3 regions of the Sphingopyxis selenitireducens genome follow, and region 1 is predicted to be linked to each of the others. Evidence: predicted binding sites of a transcription regulator. Region 1 holds the regulator's gene; each other region holds the start of a gene.
What was found. Region 1 encodes LexA, which represses DNA repair genes until DNA is damaged. Its sites were predicted from a motif close to GTTCCNCNCTTGTTCT; they were not measured.
Positions count from the first base shown of each region.

Region 2: uvrA (excinuclease ABC subunit UvrA) is a predicted target of LexA. The motif match lies at 2,855-2,870, and genes of this name have one in related genera.
Region 3: radA (DNA repair protein RadA) is a predicted target of LexA. The motif match lies at 3,293-3,308, and genes of this name have one in related genera.

Region 1 is NZ_JBPULG010000002.1:505,714-511,801, reverse strand. It holds gene ACSYDV_RS08280 (EamA family transporter) at 223-1,056, opposite strand; gene moaC (cyclic pyranopterin monophosphate synthase MoaC) at 1,272-1,745, shown strand; gene ACSYDV_RS08270 (molybdopterin molybdotransferase MoeA) at 1,742-2,923, shown strand; gene lexA (transcriptional repressor LexA) at 2,990-3,682, shown strand; gene ACSYDV_RS08260 (ComEC/Rec2 family competence protein) at 3,636-5,795, opposite strand; gene gltX (glutamate--tRNA ligase) at 5,866-6,088, shown strand, end outside.
Region 2 is NZ_JBPULG010000005.1:105,628-111,715, reverse strand. It holds gene uvrA (excinuclease ABC subunit UvrA) at 1-2,844, opposite strand, end outside; gene ACSYDV_RS16555 (transferrin-binding protein-like solute binding protein) at 3,038-4,942, opposite strand; gene ACSYDV_RS16550 (surface lipoprotein assembly modifier) at 4,992-6,088, opposite strand, start outside.
Region 3 is NZ_JBPULG010000001.1:471,807-477,894, forward strand. It holds gene ACSYDV_RS02080 (cation:proton antiporter domain-containing protein) at 1-922, opposite strand, end outside; gene ACSYDV_RS02085 (iron-sulfur cluster assembly scaffold protein) at 925-1,356, opposite strand; gene ACSYDV_RS02090 (CvpA family protein) at 1,353-1,904, opposite strand; gene radA (DNA repair protein RadA) at 1,915-3,276, opposite strand; gene fsa (fructose-6-phosphate aldolase) at 3,447-4,097, shown strand; gene ACSYDV_RS02105 (enoyl-CoA hydratase-related protein) at 4,330-5,133, shown strand; gene ACSYDV_RS02110 (acetyl-CoA acetyltransferase) at 5,142-6,088, shown strand, end outside.

The DNA.
Region 1 (6,088 bases):
CGAAAATCGGTCGTTTCCGGACATTTCTAATTCGTCATCCCGGACTTGATCCGGAATCCATCCCTTCCACGCCGCAACAACGGACTCCGGAAGAAGTCCGGGATAACGATGAAAGAGATGATGATTCCGGTCACTTCGTCCGGATCGACAGCGAACGGCCGAAAAGGGACGGGAAGCCGGGCAAGCTCCCCAAAAAGCAAAAGCCGGCTTGCCCACGGGTCGTCACCCCGCCGAGAGACAGATTACGCCAGCCGTCACCATTACCGCGCCCAATATTTTCGGCACGGTCATCTTTTCGCCCAACACGAAGGCGCCGATCAGTGCTGCAAATAATATGCTGGTCTCGCGAATTGCGGAAACTCCGCCCATTGCGCTTTGGCTCATGGCCCAGATTGCAATGCAATAGCCGAGGGTGCTGAGTATCCCGGCGCCAACGACCAGCACGCCCTCTTTTCCACGCGGCAGGGCGGGAATGCGCTGCCGGATAACGACGAAGGACAAAGGGATGAACAGTCCCGCGGTGACAGCTTGCCAAGCGGCATAGCTCGGCGCGCTTTCCGACAAACGGACACCAAGTCCGTCGACGACCATATAGCTGGCGATAAAAATGCCCGTCACGAACGCCGCGACAGCCGATTTGGGGTCGGGGCGATTGCCTCCAAGCGCCAACAGGATGATACCCGAGGAGACACAGGCAATTCCTGCAAGCCCGGCGGTGTCGGGCAACTCACGGGCGATCAGGGCGGCACCGAGTGTGACAAGCAAGGGCGCGCTACCCCGCGCTATGGGATAAACGCTCGATAGCTCGCCATCACGGTAAGCCCGGACCAGAAACAGACTATAACCGATCTGCAACACCGAAGACAGGATGAGGTACGGCCAGCTTGGCGGCGCGGGCGCGCCTAGGGCCAGCGCGAAGGGAAAGGCCGCGATGGCCCCGACCAGACATATGACCGCTATGGACCAAAAGCGGTCCTTGCCATTTCTGACAATGGCATTCCAGATCGCATGGATGAGCGCCGAAGCGAGAAGCAGGCCGACGACGACAGGAGACATTTCGGCCTTTCGATAGCAACGCCATGTGAACAGCCGCCTATTGCGACGAGTCCGGACGAACAACAACCGTCCAGTTGTCCCTTGCCCGTGCCCGTCCGGTCGAGACCTGCACGAGAAGAAAAGCGCACGCTCCCCCCATATAGCCATCTCCCGGCACGCAAGGCCGCCCTATCGCCGCTTGCCTTTCCCCCCGCACCTTGCTTCGCTCCATCCGCATGACAAACAAACCGACTCACCTCGACGAAAGCGGCGCCGCATCTATGGTCGATGTCGGCGCCAAAGCCGCCACCCCGCGCCGCGCCGTCGCGGGTGGCCGCATCACCATGTCGGCCGACGCTCTGGAGGCGATCCGCACCGGCAATGCCCCCAAAGGCGATGTTCTCTCGACCGCCCGCATCGCGGGGATCATGGCGGCGAAGCGCACAGCCGACCTGATCCCGCTCTGTCACCCGCTCGCGCTCACCAAGGTGGGCGTCGAATTCGAATGGGAAGAAACCGGCATATCTGTCCGCGCCACCGCCGCAACGACCGGCCCGACCGGGGTAGAGATGGAGGCGCTGACCGCTGCTTCGGTCGCGCTGCTCACCCTCTATGACATGGCAAAGGCGCTCGACCGCGCGATGATCCTCGGCGACATTCGCGTGCTCGAAAAGAGCGGCGGTCGCTCGGGTGACTGGCGCGCCGAATGATATCGGTCGATGAGGCGCAGGCGCGGTTGTTTGCGGCCCGCGAACCGCTCAAGTCAGAGAATATCGCTTTGTCTGATGTACTTGGACGATATCTTTCAGACAATGTGACAGCGATCCGCGATCAGCCTGCCGCGCCCCTGTCGGCTATGGATGGCTATGCGATGCGCTTCGCCGACCTGCCCGGGCCATGGACCATCGTCGGCGACGTCGCCGCCGGGGCCGCACCGCCTCGCTCGATCGGCACTGGCGAAGCGATGCGCATCTTTACCGGCGCGATGCTCCCTGTCGGCGCCGACACGATTCTGGTTCAGGAAGACACGGCAACCGACGGAAAAAAGCTGATATTATCCGGCGAAGGCCCCCGCGAACGCGGCCGTCACGTCCGCGCCCGCGCGGGGGATTTTGCGAAAGGCGCGCATTTGCTGGGCGCCGGCGCGCTTCTCACCCCCGGCGCGATCGCCGCTGCCGCAATGGCGGGCGCGGGCTCCCTGAACGTCGGCGGGCAGCCGCGTGTCGCAATCCTCACCACGGGCGACGAACTTGTTCAGCCGGGCCGCCCGCTCGTCCCCGGCCAGATCCCGGATAGCAATGGCGTCATGCTCGCGGCGATGCTCGCCGCCGAGCCCGCGCTTGTCAGTATGCCGCTCCACGCCCGCGACGACCGCCACCTTCTCTCCAGCATTCTCAAGGATCTGGCACGCCACCATGACGTCATCGTCACCGTCGGCGGCGCCTCGGTTGGCGATCATGATCATGTCCGCGGCGCGCTCGAGGATGCCGGCGGCCGCATCGATTTCTGGAAGATCGCGATGCGCCCCGGCAAGCCGCTGATCGCAGGCACCATCGGCGACGCTGTTTTGCTGGGCCTCCCCGGCAATCCCGCGTCAGCTTTCGTCACCGCAACATTGTTCCTGTTGCCGCTCGTTCGCCACCTCGCGGGCGCACGCGATCCATTGCCGCCGATCCATCAGGCGCCGCTCGCCACCCCGCTGACCGCGGGCGATGGCCGCCGCGACTATATCCGCGCGCGACTCGATGCGGGCCGGCTTACGCCCTTCACCTCACAGGACAGCGGCCAGACCTTTCCGCTGATCGCCGCCAACGCGCTGATCATCCGCGAGATCGGCGCGCCGCCACGCGACCTCAGGGATATCGCCGATTATATCGCCATCCCTTGACAAGTTCCGCTCTGTTCCACTATCGTTCTCCTTATGTCCGGTATTTGGCATCATGGAGAATGAACGATGTTGACGGCGAAGCAGCATGAACTGCTCCACTTCATCCAGGAACGGCTCGACGCGGGCGGCATTTCGCCTTCGTTCGAGGAGATGAAGGAAGCACTTGGCCTCAAATCCAAATCCGGGATCCACAGACTTATCAGTGCCTTGGAAGAACGCGGTTTTCTCCGTCGACTGCCCAATCGCGCCCGTGCGCTCGAAGTACTGAAGGTGCCGGAGGCCGCAAAGGCAGCCAGTGCGCCGGTGCGCAATGATCGCGACAATATCGTTCCGCTGCGCAAACCCGCCCCCGCGCTGCGCCCCATCGCCGCGAACGACGTCATCGAAGTGCCGCTGCATGGCAAGATCGCCGCAGGCGTGCCGATCGAGGCGTTTGAGGATCACAACAACCTCGCCGTTCCCGCCGCGCTGCTTGGCGCAGGCGAACATTATGCACTCGAAGTGTCGGGCGACTCGATGGTTGAAGCCGGCATCTTCGACGGCGACTATGCGCTGATCCAGAAGGCCAGCACCGCGCGCGAGGGCGATATCGTCGTTGCACTGGTCGACGGGCAGGATGCGACGCTCAAATATTTCCGCCGCGAAGGCCAGATGATCCGGCTCGACCCGGCGAACAGCGCCTATGAACCGCAGCGCTACGCCGCCGATCGCGTCATCGTGCAAGGTCGGCTGTCGGGACTGCTTCGTCGTTACCACTGACCTGCGGCGGGCGGCGCCATGGATGTGCGTCGCCCGTTCGCAGCGCGGTGACGATGTGTGGATCGTCGCCCAGATAAATAGCGAGCCCGCCACTTGTCGCCAGGCTGTCCCGGTCGATCGTGAGCCAGCGAGCAACGCATTCGTGCGGCAACCAGCGATCGCTGATCACAACATCAGCGGCCGCGCACGCCGCCGCCATTTCCGTGCCCTCTATCCGATCGCGTCCGCGCGAGGCGAGGATGGTGCGTTGAACCGCACCCTCGCCCTGCCTCCAGCGGCAGAAGTCCCGGTTGCATTCGACATGATCAAGATCCGCAAGCGCAGCCAGCGGCGCATCGTGACCCGCCGCCTCGGCCATCGTGTCGCGGACATAATCGCCCGCGCGGTCGCGGAGCAGCGCATAGCCGCCGCCCGGCACAGCGACCGCAATATGCCGCCCATCGCTCGTCACCAGCAGATCGGGGCGAGGCTGCACGAGTAGCGCAGCTACACCGATAGCGAGCGGCACGAAACCCGCGCGGCGCCACCGCGTCTGCCAGAGAAGCAGCCATAGCCCGCCAAAGATCGCAAAGCCGAACCCCCAGCCAGGAAAGCTCGGCAACATCGCGACCGCCCCCGGCGCCGCCGCGACCGCGTGCGCAAGCGCGAGCAGCAAGTTTAGTGCCTGCCCCGCGATCCACCAGAAGGGGGCACCCAGCCCGACACTGTCGAACAGCAAGGCCAGCGCCTCGGCCGGCATGATGACGAAGGTGGTCAGCGGGATCGCGACGACATTGGCGAGCGCGCCATAAAGCCCGGCCTTGTGGAAATGAAACAGCGCGATCGGCGCCAATGCGACCTCGACCACCAGACCGGTGATCAGCAATCCGACAATGCCGCGCCCCAGCCGGATAACCCACGATTCCCCGCGACGCGCGAGAAATGCCCGCATCCAGCGGCTTTCGTGAAGCGCAATAATCGCGGTGACCGCAGCAAAGCTCAGCTGGAAGCTCGGCCCCGCAAGCGATTCAGGGCGCCAGATCAGCACGATCAGCGCACCCGCCGCCACAAGTCGCAAGGTCAAGGCCTCACGCCCAAGGAGGAAAGCGAAGAGGACCAGCAGCGCGGCGATGAAAGAGCGCAGCGTCGGCACCTCCATTCCCGCAAGCAAAGTATAGGCTCCGCCCGCAATCGCTCCGGCGGCGGCGGCGAGCGGCAGCACATATCCCGCAAGCGCCAGTCGCCGGTTGAGCGCCAGCAGACGCATCGTCAGCAGCATCGCGAAACCCACCACCGCGGTCACATGCAGCCCGCTGATCGATAAAAGATGCGCCAGCCCGCTGCGCCGCATCCCTTCTTCGTCGGCCTCCGCAATCGCACCGCGGTCGCCAGTAACCAGCGCCGCGGCGATGCCGCCCGTCGATCCCTCGAGCTGTTCGTGAATATGCGCGCTCAGCCGTGCGCGTAGCGGCGGTGCACGTGCGCCCCGTCCGTCGACCCGCGCAATTTCACCCAAAATCGTGCCAACTGCTCCGATGCGATCGAACCAGGCGCGCTGCGCGAAATCATAGCCGCCGGGCAAGCTCGCCGCGGGCGGCGGCATCAACCGGGCGCGAACGCCAATATCTTCGCCGGGCATGATGTCGCCTGCTCGCTCGCTGTCGGCCGTAAGCCGCATTCGTGGCGGCAGGTCCGACCGATCATGGGGCCGGACGATGAAACGAACTTGGCCGCGCGCCGGCAAGGGCTCCACGCGTTCGACAAAAGCGGAAAATTCGGTGGCAATCGGCCGTGCCAGCACCGGTGCTTCTACCCACAGCGACCGCGCCCAGATCAGCAATATTCCCGCCGCCATCACACCGCAACCGACAGCGATCACCCGTCCAACCCGGCTCTGCCAACCGATCAGCAGTCCGACGAGCGCGCCCGCGGCGAGCAACGACAACAGGCCGATCCAATGCGCCGCAGCCGGAAGGAAGAACCAGGAAGCCACCCCGGCGCCGAGCGCGACCGGCAGCCAAAGCCCGATCCGCTCACGCTCCGCCTCCAGCCGCGCTTCGAGTCCGTCGCCCAAGCTGCGCCATGCCGTAACCCACCGTGTGCCAATGGGCGTTTGAAGCTGCCTTGTCGCCATGCTAGGGGCTCCCCCGACCCCCGTCCCCGCACCTGTATCCGGGGCGACAGAGTGATTGAAAGAGAAGCTGGTGGCAACCGAAAACCAAGCAATTGCAGGCGAAGCGACTGGCGCCGATGTGGTGACGCGCTTTGCGCCCTCCCCGACCGGATTTCTGCATATCGGCGGTGCGCGCACCGCGCTGTTCAACTGGCTGTTCGCGCGCCATCACGGCGGCAAATTCCTGCTCCGCATCGAGGATACCGACCGCGCACGCTCGACCGACGCCGCGATTGACGCGATTCTCGACGGGA
Region 2 (6,088 bases), on a different contig from region 1:
TTTTGCGACCTGCTCGGGGGTGCCCGCGGCGACAATCTCGCCGCCCTTGACCCCGCCTTCGGGGCCGAGGTCGAGGATATAGTCGGCGGTTTTGATGACGTCGAGATTATGTTCGATGACGATCACGCTATTGCCCTGTTCGACCAGCGCCTGCAGCACTTCGAGCAGTTTGCGGACATCCTCGAAATGCAGCCCGGTCGTCGGCTCGTCGAGGATATAGAGCGTCTGCCCGGTCGAACGCCGCGAGAGCTCCTTGGCCAGCTTGACGCGTTGCGCCTCGCCGCCCGACAGCGTCGTCGCCTGTTGCCCGACCTTGACATAGCCGAGCCCGACGCGGACGAGCATCGCCATCTTCTCGCGGATCGACGGCACCGCCTTGAAGAACTCCGCCGCATCCTCGACCGTCATGTCGAGCACATCGGCGATGCTGTGGCCCTTGAACTTCACCTCGAGCGTTTCGCGGTTGTAGCGTTTGCCGTGGCACGTCTCGCACGTCACATAGACGTCGGGCAGGAAGTGCATCTCGATCTTGATCAGCCCGTCGCCGGTGCAGGTCTCGCACCGTCCGCCCTTGACGTTGAAGCTGAAACGTCCGGGCTTGTAACCGCGCGCCTGGCTTTCGGGCAGCCCCGCGAACCAGTCGCGGATGATCGTGAAGGCGCCCGTGTATGTCGCAGGGTTCGATCTCGGGGTGCGGCCGATCGGCGACTGGTCGATGTCGATCACCTTGTCGCAATGCTCCAGCCCCTTCAGGCTGTCATGCGGCCCCGCGACCATCCGCGCGCCGTTCAGGATGCGCGCCGCGCTGGCATAGAGCGTGTCGATGATCAGGCTCGACTTGCCCGACCCCGACAGGCCGGTGACACAGGTGAAGGTGCCGAGCGGAATCTTCGCGGTGACATTGTTGAGATTGTTCGCACGCGCCCCCTTGAGCACGAGGTCGAAGCCATTGCCCTTGCGGCGGTGCTTGGGAATCTCGATCTGGCGGGTGCCGTTGAGATAGGCGGCGGTCAGGCTGGTCTCGCTCTTCAGCACCTCCTCCAGCGTGCCCTCGGCGACGATCTCGCCGCCGTGGAGCCCCGCGCCGGGGCCCATGTCGACGACATAGTCGGCGTGGCGGATCGCATCCTCGTCATGCTCGACGACGATCACCGTATTGCCAAGGTCGCGGAGGCGCTTGAGCGTTGCGAGCAGCCGGTCGTTGTCGCGCTGATGAAGCCCGATGCTCGGTTCGTCGAGGACGTACAACACGCCCGACAGCCCGCTGCCGATCTGGCTGGCAAGGCGGATGCGCTGGCTCTCGCCGCCGCTCAATGTGCCGCTGGTGCGGTTGAGGTTGAGATAATCGAGCCCGACATTGTTGAGGAAGCCCAGCCGCTCGTTGATTTCCTTGAGGATCGCTTTCGCGATCTGGCGCTGGGTGTCGTTGAGCTTGTCTTCGAGCGTGCCGAACCAGGCGAGCGCGTCGGCGACGCTACGCTGCGCGGACATGCTGATGTCTTCGCCAGCGATCTTCACGGCGAGCGGTTCGGGGCGCAGGCGCGCGCCATGGCACGTCTCGCACGGCTGCGCGGTCTGATACTTGCTCAGCTCCTCGCGCATCCACGCGCTTTCGGTCTGGAGCATGCGGCGGTTGAGGTTGCCGATGACGCCTTCGAATGCCTTATGGGTCGAGTAACTGCGCTTGCCGTCCTTGAAGATCAGCTCGACCGGCTTGCCGCCGGTGCCATAGAGGATGATCAGCTGAACCTCGCCCGGCAGGTCTTCCCACGGTGTCGTCAGGTCGAAGCCATAGGCTTTGCCGAGGCTTTCGAGCACCTGCATGTAATAAGGCGAGGGCGGGTTCGACTTCGCCCACGGCACCACCGCGCCCTTCTTCAGACTCAGCGCATGGTTGGGGACTACCAGATCTGGGTCGAACTCCTGCCGTTCGCCCAGCCCATCGCAGGCGGGGCAGGCGCCTTGCGGTGCGTTGAAGCTGAACAGGCGGGGTTCGATCTCGGCGATCGTAAAGCCCGAGACGGGGCAGGCGAATTTCTCCGAAAAGATGATGCGGTTCGCGGGGATGCCCGCGCCCTTCATCGCGCCGCCGGTGTCCTCATCCTCGCGCCCTGGCACCGGGCCGTCGGCGAGGTCGACATAGGTCAACCCCTCGGCGAGCTTCAGCGCGGTCTCGAAACTGTCGGCAAGCCGGGATTCGAGGCCGTCGCGCACCGCAATGCGATCGACGACCACCTCGATGTCATGCTTATATTTCTTGTCGAGAGCGGGGGCTTCACCGATCTCGTAAAATTCGCCGTCGATGCGGACGCGGGTGAAGCCGTCCTTCTGCCACTGCGCGAGTTCCTTCTTATACTCGCCCTTGCGCCCGCGCACGACGGGAGCGAGCAGATAGGCGCGCGTTCCCTCGGGCAATTGCATCACGCGATCGACCATGTCGGTGACGGTCTGCGCAGAAATCGGCTCGCCGGTGGTCGGCGAATAGGGAATGCCGACGCGCGCCCACAGCAAGCGCATATAGTCGTAGATTTCGGTGACCGTCGCGACGGTCGAGCGCGGATTGCGGCTCGTCGTCTTCTGTTCGATGCTGATCGCCGGCGACAGCCCGTCGATATGCTCGACATCGGGCTTTTGCATCATCTCGAGGAACTGGCGTGCATAAGCCGACAGGCTTTCGACATAACGCCGCTGCCCTTCGGCATAGATGGTGTCAAACGCGAGGCTGGACTTGCCGCTGCCCGACAGGCCGGTGATGACGACCAGCGCATCGCGCGGCAGGTCGACGTTCACGCCCTTGAGATTATGCTCGCGCGCGCCGCGCACGGAAATATGGGTGAGACTCATGGGGGAGTATGTTCCAGATTTGTTCTATCCGCGCAAGGCGGTTTTCGGTCCCCTTTAAGCTAGGGTGCGCGGGCGCAAGGCACAAGAGGACCTGCGCCCGCGGGTGCCTCGGGCCGAAGCGAGTGCTGAATCCCGATATTGCATTCTTGGTGCCAACAGGCTGCAGGGGCGTCGGGCGATTACCTGCGTTGCCTCAGGGTGGGGGCGTGCCAGCTGCTTTTGTCGCGCCAAAGCCGCCCCAGAACAAGCCCGACACCCCCGAACTGCCAAGTGGTGCATATTTGCCGGAAAACGTCCCGGTAAGCTCGGAATAATTGGGGCCATAAAATACACCGCCGAGCAGGGCATCAAAGGCCTGCCCAACTGGATTCGAAAGGGTTCCACCAAAGCGGGCCGAGACATTCGGGCTTCCCGCAAACCCGGGCTGATTAACGCCGGGATTGAAATATCGAGCTTCGAACAGGTTGGACGTCCCCAGATCATAGGTGGTGCCCGAACGATATGTGATGATGGGATTGACCGTTCCGGTGACCGCCGCCGTCCCGAAGTTGACGGCGAGATTGACGGTGCCACCAAGATCGGCAAGCTCGCTTCCGATCAGTCCGTCAGACGCGGTTCCATGCAAAACCCCGGCGTAGTTCGCGGATCCGCTCGTCGGCATTGATGCATTGGGCGTCGCAACCCCAAAGGGCGTCCAAACATTGCGATAGGCCCAACTTCCGTCAGAGTTGCGAGCGGCATAGGACAGGTTGAAAAAACTGGAATAGGTCAGCGCAATTTCGCTGTTGCTGCCAGCGGGCTTGTAAAGCCTCCAGCGGATCTCTTCATTGGCGCTCGATTTGCTATATCCCGTGAATTTGCCGTCGGAGAGCGTGGCATCGGGAGATTGACTGGTTGATATGACCGTTCTGCTCGGCGACGCGGCGTCATCGGATAGCGAAAATGATCTTTCCGCAGCCGAGTAGCTGAGACGAAATTGGTTCGGTGACACCAAATAATTCGATGAAAACTCGGACGGCGATCCTGTTCCGTTGGAAGCAAGATATGCGAAACCTTTTTGAGCCGACAAGAATGTCTCGTCAAACTGAAGATCCAGCAGGGAAGGATTGTTCCCGGTGATGACGCCGTTGGTCTTGCGCCCGACCAAGACGCCGACCGCCGTCGTTCCGGCAAAGAGCGGATTGGTCGATTCTCCTCGGAACGCTATCCCGATCTCATCGAAGTCGGGGCCGTAAAAACGACCTGCGGCAGCCCCGGAAATCGGGGCGGTGGTGCTGGAAAACAGTGACATCGTGCCTGCAATAGCATTGCGGTTGCTGGCGATGGTGCCGTTGAAACCCCAATTCCCTGAAGGACCCGGACCGCCGGTAAGGCTGTTCGTCAGTTGCAACCCGTTAAAGCCCCCGCCTGTAACAGTGCCCGTCAGCAAGTTCGCAGTGAGCGTTCCATCTCCCGACATTGAATAAAGTGCATCGGGAGATGCAACCACACCCAAGAGGTCGACGGCATATGACGCGCCGCCGGTCCTGGGAAGCGCAACATCCGGCGTTTCGACGCCGTAGGTGAAAGCATCGAATGCTCCGGTCACCGACGTTGCCGAGTCTATGGTTCTCTGCCAAAATCCGCCGCCAACATATTTATATGTCAAATCTCCGCTAGACGCCGCGTTGGTCAGCGTGAGCGTATCGGTTGTGGCTCCGGAAACACGTTTGAATACCGTGATTTGGGCATTGCCGAGGGACGAATCGATGTGCGCCTGCGTGAAACTCTGGCTGCGTTCTCCCGTATTGACGGTGTAGGTGCGGCTGGCTGCATCATAGATGAAGGACAGCGCAGATGGCGCGGAACTGGCTGCCGTTCGACTGCCCTCCTTGGAATACGTCGCACTGCCTGTCACCGCATCATTCGTAAAATCCTCACTTTGCGTAAGGGTTATCAGGTCTGCATTGGCACTTGTGGGTGGCGGGGTCGGAGTGGGAGTAGGGGTCGGAGTTGGCGTCGGAGGCGTAGGCGTGCTGTTGACGCCGCCGCCGCCGCATGCAGACAGCGCAAAAGTCAGTACCAACGACGGCAGCGCGGCTACGAAACGCTTATTCATTTGGTCAAGGCCCCCCCCTGTTCCCCAAGCTCATCTGACAATCATCGCTTTAAAAAGCAGATGTTATGCCAAACTCTGCACTAATACGTGAATAGTCCCAAATCTCAACGGTCGATTTATTTCGTTCCCAGCCGATCTTTGCCATCGGTGCGAAAGTCCCGATCTTGAGGAAGCGGAAGGTCGCGCCGATCGACGCGTTGAAGCGGTCGTCGACGCGGCGCTTTGGATAAAGGAAGAGCCGGCGGTCGGCTTCGAGGCGGCTGTAACCAGCGCTGGCGGTCAGCGTTGTTTGGCCAAGCTCCTGGAATACATAAGCCGTCGCACCGCCCGATGTCGTCGAATAGCCCGGATCGCGGGCGGCATCGCGATTGCCGCTGAGCTGAAAGCCACCACCGAATTTTGCCGAAAAAGCGCGATCGTAAGACGCGGCGAGCTGGAGATTGGTCGCGTTCTGAAGCGCGTTGCGGTGGATGTTCACGTCGGTGATGCGGCCATCGACACGAAGCTGCGCCTTGTCGCCCATCGGATGCTGCCAGGTTGCGCCAACTCCGGCTGAAAAACTGTAGGGGGCGAGGCCATACCAGCGCCATGTCGCTTCGCCTGATATGTTGATCCGGTCCTTACCCGATGCATATTCGGGGCCGGCCTGAATCGACAATGCAACGTCATCGAACTGTTTGTCGCGGTAGAGACTTGCATAGGTCGATGCGCGGACGAGCAATTGCGATCTTTTGTCTATCCCGGTCCGGAAATAAGCTTGGCCGCGCAGCGCAAGCCCCAGTCCGGATTGCGCCTGCGCGTCGTCATCCAGCGTGAAGTCGCCGATGATCGTGCCCAGCGTGTCCGAACGCGTGGCGCGATTGATGTTGCTGTCGGGTGCGAAGGCGATGGCGACCGATCCGCCGAAGGGTTTTTGGGCGCTGAGCGCCGCTGAATAGAAGCGAACCATCTGTTCCACTTCGGGTGGCAAACCGGCCGCTTGCGCCGAACGCAGTTCGCGCTCGGCAGCGCGCAGGTCGCCAAGCATTGCTTGCATGCGGGCGAGTTCGATACGGACGCGGGCCGCTTTGGGCTTTTCGTCCAGTATCTCACGAAACAGCGTCGCAGCTTCGCGATGCTTGCCCATCTCGTCGGCCAGCATCATCG
Region 3 (6,088 bases), on a different contig from region 1:
GTTCCATCACAGCGCCGATATCGAGCACCATGCCGACCGCGAGGAAGAAGAGGCCGAGCAGGATCAGGCGGAAGGGTTCGACATCGGCCTCAATCTCGTGCCGGTACGGCGAATCGGCGAGCATCACGCCCGCAATGAACGCACCGAGCGCGGGCGACAGGTGCAGGCTGTGCATCAGCGCCGCGCTGGCCAGCACGGTGAGCAGGCCGACGACGACGAACAATTCGCGCTCGCCATAACGCCCCACGATGCGAAGCAGCGGGTTGAGGATGAAGCGCCCCGCCAGCACCAGCCCGACAATCGCCAGCACTGTATAAAGCGCCATCATCGCGCCCGGCGGCGCCGACGGGTCGGCGGGCGCGCGCGACAATGCCGCGACGATCGTGATCATCGGAACGATCGCGAGATCCTGAAATAGCAGGATCGAAAAGGCTTTTTCGCCAAAAGGCGAATTGATCCGGCCCGAACTTTTGAGGCCGGGCAACACCTGCGCCGTCGACGACAGCGCAAGCGGCAACCCAAGCGCGAGCGACGCCTGCCAGCTGAAGCCCAGCGTCAGAAAGATCAGCCCGGTCAGAATCACGCCCGTCACCACGACCTGTGCGAGCCCCAAACCGAAAATCGCGCGCCGCAATTGCCACAAGCGCCGCGGATGCAGTTCAAGCCCGACGAGGAAGAGCAGAAAGGCGATGCCGATCTCGGCAAAGGCCAGCTTCGATTCGCCGCCCCCGACCAGCCCCAGCCCATGCGGGCCGACGAGCGCACCCGCGACCAGATAACCAAGCACCGCACCGAGCCCGAGGCGGCGGAAAATCAGCACGAACAGCGTCGCGACCCCCAGCAGGATCGCACCTTCGATCAGTTGTGCGTCGGCAGCATTCTCGGCCGCGACCTCCACGGCGGCGGACGCAAGGCCGAGCATCGTCATGCGCCGACCGCCTGCTCCTCAAGCGCCTGGATCGCCGCGTCGAAGGGCAGCAGGATCGCGCCGTGCCGCGCCGGATAATCGCGTGCCGGGGCGAGCAGTTCGAAACCCGGCCAGTCTGGCGGCGCGCTATCCGATCCGCCGAACCACGCCGCGATCGCATCGCGTGCGCTGCGCAATTCGGTAAGGTCGCGTCCCGGCGCATGCCGCGCGAGCAGGGTCGCCGCCGCCTGCCCCAGCGCGCACGCCTCGACATGCATCCCCACCGTCGTCACGCGCCCGGCGGGGTCGGTATCAAGGTCCAGAAGGATCGCGCTGCCGCACAATGGTGCGCGTGCGCTTACGCGATAGCGCGCGTCCGGGTTCGGCAGATGCTCGGCCGCCGCAACCGCCAGCGACAGGATATCGCGATTGTAGAGCGGCGCGCTCATTGCCCGTTCGTGTCCTGCCGCGCCGCCTCGGCCTCGGCCGCGCGGGCCTCGGCGCGGCGATCGGCAATCACCTTGCTCATCGCCTGGCTGGTGGCGCTCAGCGCCGGATAACTGCGGCTGTCGGTCAGCCAGGCCGGGCGCTGCGCATTGCCATAGCCGATATCGTAAAGCAGCGTCGCGATCATGAAGCCGATGGTTGCAACGATCAGCCCCTTCACCGCACCAAAACCGGCGCCGAGCCCACGATCGAAACCGCCGACGATCGACGCGCGGCTGCGCTGCCCCATCGCGCGCCCGCCCCATTTGGTGAGGACGAATACCCCGCCGAACAACAACACGAACGCCAGCATCGCCGCGCCGCCCTCGGTCCCGACCCAGCCGCTGACGAAATCCGTCACGACAGGGTGAAAAAAGCGTACCGCCGCGATCGCAAGTATCCAGGCGAGAAGGCTCGTCACCTCCTGCACCAGCCCGCGCATAAAGCCGAGCACCGCAAAGCCGCCGACCAGCGTCAGCACCGCAATATCCAATGATGTCAGACTTCCCATTTGCCGTGCGCTAATCGCGCCCAAGCATCAGGTCAACGAGTTCGCCAAGCCGGCCGAAACCGGAGACGCTGATTCCCTTGACAGCCTTCATCCCCTTCGGTCCCCAGCCGGTTGAAAAACCAAGCTTTGCCGCTTCGCGCAGGCGCAGCGCGTCGTGCGAAACCTGACGCACTTCGCCCGACAGCGACAATTCGCCAAAGACGATCGCGTCGGCGGGCACCGGCCGTTCGGTGAATGCGGAGATCAGCGCCGCTGCCACGGCGAGGTCGGCGGCTGGGTCGGTCAACCGGTAACCGCCCGCGATATTCAGATAGACTTCGGCGGCTCCCATCTGCAGTCCGCAGCGCGCTTCGAGCACCGCCAGCACCATCGCCAGCCGTCCGCTGTCCCAGCCGACCACGGCCCGGCGCGGCGTTGCGCCGCTTGCCAGCCGCACCGTCAGCGCCTGCACCTCCACCAGCACCGGACGCGTGCCTTCGAGCGCCGGAAACACCACCGATCCCGGGACATCGCGGCTGCGATCGGTCAGGAACAGGCTCGACGGATTCGAAACCTCGCCCAAACCCTCTTCGCCCATCGCAAAAACGCCAATCTCGTCGGTGCCGCCAAAGCGGTTCTTCACTGCGCGCAAAATGCGATATTGATGGCTGCGCTCACCTTCGAACGCCAGCACCGTATCGACCATATGTTCGAGCACGCGGGGCCCCGCGATCGTCCCGTCCTTCGTCACATGACCGACCAGCACGATGGCCGCACCGCCATCCTTGGCATAACGGATCAGTTCCTGCGCGCTCGCGCGCACCTGGCTCACCGTGCCGGGCGCGCTGTCGATCAGATCGCTGTGCATCGTCTGGATCGAATCGATCACGACGAAATCCGCCGACTGCCGATCGAGCGTGGCAAGAATATCGCGAACCGACGTCGCGCTCGCCAGCGCGACCGGCGCATTGCCGAGCCCCAGCCGCTGCGCGCGAAGCCGCACCTGCGCCGCAGCTTCCTCGCCGCTGATATAAACGACCGACTTGCCCGCCTTTGCGAGCCGGCCCGCCGCCTGCAACAGCAAAGTCGATTTGCCGATGCCGGGATCGCCGCCAATCAAGGTCGCCGACCCCGCGACGAAGCCGCCACCCAGCGCCCGGTCGAATTCGGCGATACCGCACAGCATGCGCTCGGGCATTTTGCTTTCGGCGTCGAGCGTTTCGAGCGTCAGCGTGCGCCCGCCCTTGCTCAGGTCATGCTTCGCCGAAAAAACGGTCTCGCCCGCCTCCTCGACCAACGTGTTCCATTCGCCGCAATCGGCGCACTGCCCCTGCCAGCGATAGGTTGCGGACCCGCAATTCTGACAGACATATTGACGTTTCGCTTTGGCCATGGCGCTTCGCTTAACTGGAACAAAGAACGAACGCCACCCCTTTCCCAATCTGGTCACCCCGGACTTGATCCGGGGTGACGAAGAGAGGCAGCGACGGTTCATTTTGCGCGCCCGTTGCTCTAGGGGGTTGGGCAACGACCGAATCACCTTCCCAAAGGAAAGCCCGCGCCATGAAATTCTTCGCCGACACCGCCGAAATCGCCGACATCCAGGAACTCGCCGCGACCGGCCTGCTCGACGGCGTCACCACCAACCCGTCGCTGATCGCCAAGTCGGGCCGCGATTTCAAGGAAGTGACCCGCGAAATCTGTGCGCTGACCAACGGCCCCGTTTCGGCCGAAGTCGTCGCGCTCGACCATGCGACGATGATGCAGGAGGCCGAAATCCTCCGCAAGATCGCCGACAATGTCTGCATCAAGGTCCCGCTGACGATCGACGGACTCAAGACCTGCAAGGCGCTGACCAGCGACGGCACGATGGTCAATGTCACGCTCTGCTTCTCGGCGGCGCAGGCGCTGCTCGCCGCCAAGGCCGGCGCGACCTTCGTCTCGCCCTTCGTCGGCCGTCACGACGACAATGGCTTCGACGGCATGCAGCTGATTGCCGACATCCGCCTGATCTATGACAATTACGCCTATGACACCGAGATCCTCGTCGCGAGCGTACGCCACGGCATCCACGTGCTCGAAGCCGCCAAGATCGGCGCCGACGTGATGACCGCGCCGCCGTCGGTGATCAAGGGGCTGTTCAAGCATATCCTGACCGAAAAGGGCATCGAAGGCTTCCTCGCCGACTGGGCGAAGACCGGACAGTCGATCTGACTCTAACCGTCGCCCCCGCGTCCATATCGTCGCCCCCGCGAAGGCGGGGGCCGCTGGTAACCTTGCGCAAGGCCGATAGCGGCCCCCGCCTTCGCGGGGGCGACTGTCTCGATCCTTGCCCTCGCGTTCCTCTCACCCTTTACAGTTGACGTAAACGTTAACTTCGGTCGATAGTTTTCCCTGACAGCCGGGATTCGCCTTATCGCGGCCCCGGCCCATGGGAGAGAGATGCATGACCGACACCGCCGCACCCGCCGTTCTCACGGAGCGTCAGGGCCACGTCCTGATCGTCACGATCAACCGGCCCGAGGCGCGCAACGCGATAAACGCCGCGGTTCATACCGGCATCGGACTCGCTCTCGAAGAAGCCGAAAACGACCCAGAAATCCGCGTCGTGATCGTCACCGGCGCGGGCGAGAAAAGCTTTTGCGCAGGCGCAGACCTTGTCGCGCTGTCGCGCGGCGAGATGCTTCAGCCCGAAGACAAGGCGCAGCAGGCGTGGGGTTTCGCGGGCATGGTCGCCCACCCGATCTCGAAACCCATCATCGCTGCGGTCAACGGCTTCGCCTTTGGCGGCGGCTGCGAAATCGCGCTGATGAGCGACCTTGTCGTCGCCGCCGATCATGCCCAATTCGGCCTGCCCGAAGTCAAGGTCGGGCTGTTCGCCGCAGCCGGCGGCGCCTTCCGCATCGTCAAGCAATTGCCGCAGAAGGTCGCGATGGAGCATCTGCTCACCGGCGACCCGTTCGATGCGCAGGCCGCACTACGCTATGGTTTTGCCAACCGCGTAGTTCCGCTCGCCGACCTTCTCCCAACCGCAATCGCGCTCGCCGAAAAAATCGCGGGCAACGCCCCGCTGTCGGTGCAGGCGTCGAAGCGCGTCGCGCTCCGCATCGCCGACGGCCAGATCGCCGGGGACGACGCGCATTGGGCCGACAACAGCCGCGAACGCAAAAAACTGATGGCCAGCGAAGATGCGCGCGAAGGACCGCGCGCCTTCGCCGAAAAGCGCAAGCCCGAGTGGAAGGCACGCTGACCATGACGATGATCATGACCGATCCCGAACGCATCCCCGTCATCATCGGTGTCGGACAGGTCAACGACCGGCCCGAAGACCCCGACCTGGGGCTCGACTCGCTGGGGCTGATGGTCGCGGCGCTCAAGGTCGCCGAGGCGGACGCCGGCGGCGGGATTCTGGCCGATCTCGACAGCCTCGCGATCGTCGACCAGATCAGCTTTCGCGACCTTGGCAACCTCTGCGAACCGCTTGCCGCTGCGATCGGCGCCACCCCGGCGGTCAATTATCAGTCGGCCGCGCCGCACGGCGACACGCCGGTTCGCCTCCTCAACGAAGCGGCAAACCGCATCGGCGCTGGCGAAATCAAGCTCGCCGCGATCGTCGGGGGCGAAGCGCTGCGCACCGCCGCCGGCCGCGCCGCCAAGCGCGCGCTGGGTGAGGACAAAAGCTATAATGCGGTGCGCGCGGTGTCGAACCGGCGCGAGCCCAATTATGCACAGCTCCACGGCCTGTCGGCGCCGGTCGATGTCTATCCGCTCTATGAAAATGCGACCCGCGCTGCCTGGGGTCAGAACCTCACCGAAGCACAGGGTGAAAGCGCCGCCATCTGGTCGCGCTTCTCCGAAGTCGCCGCGGCGAACGATGGCGCGTGGATCCGCAAACCCGCGAGCCCCGACGCCATCCTGACCATCGACGAGCGCAACCGCCCGATCGCCTTCCCCTATTCCAAGTTGATGGTCGCCAATTCGTCCGTGAACCAGGGCGCGGGCTTTGTCGTCACAAGCATCGCCGAGGCGTGGCGGCGCGGCATCCCCGAGGACCGGCTGATCCATATCGGCATGGGCGCTGCGGCGAAAGAAACCGCGAACATCCTTCACCGCGACCGCTATGACGGCAGCGTCAGCATGGAGACGAGCATCAACCGCACGCTCGATCTCAACGGCATGACCGCTGCGGATTTCGACCATGTCGA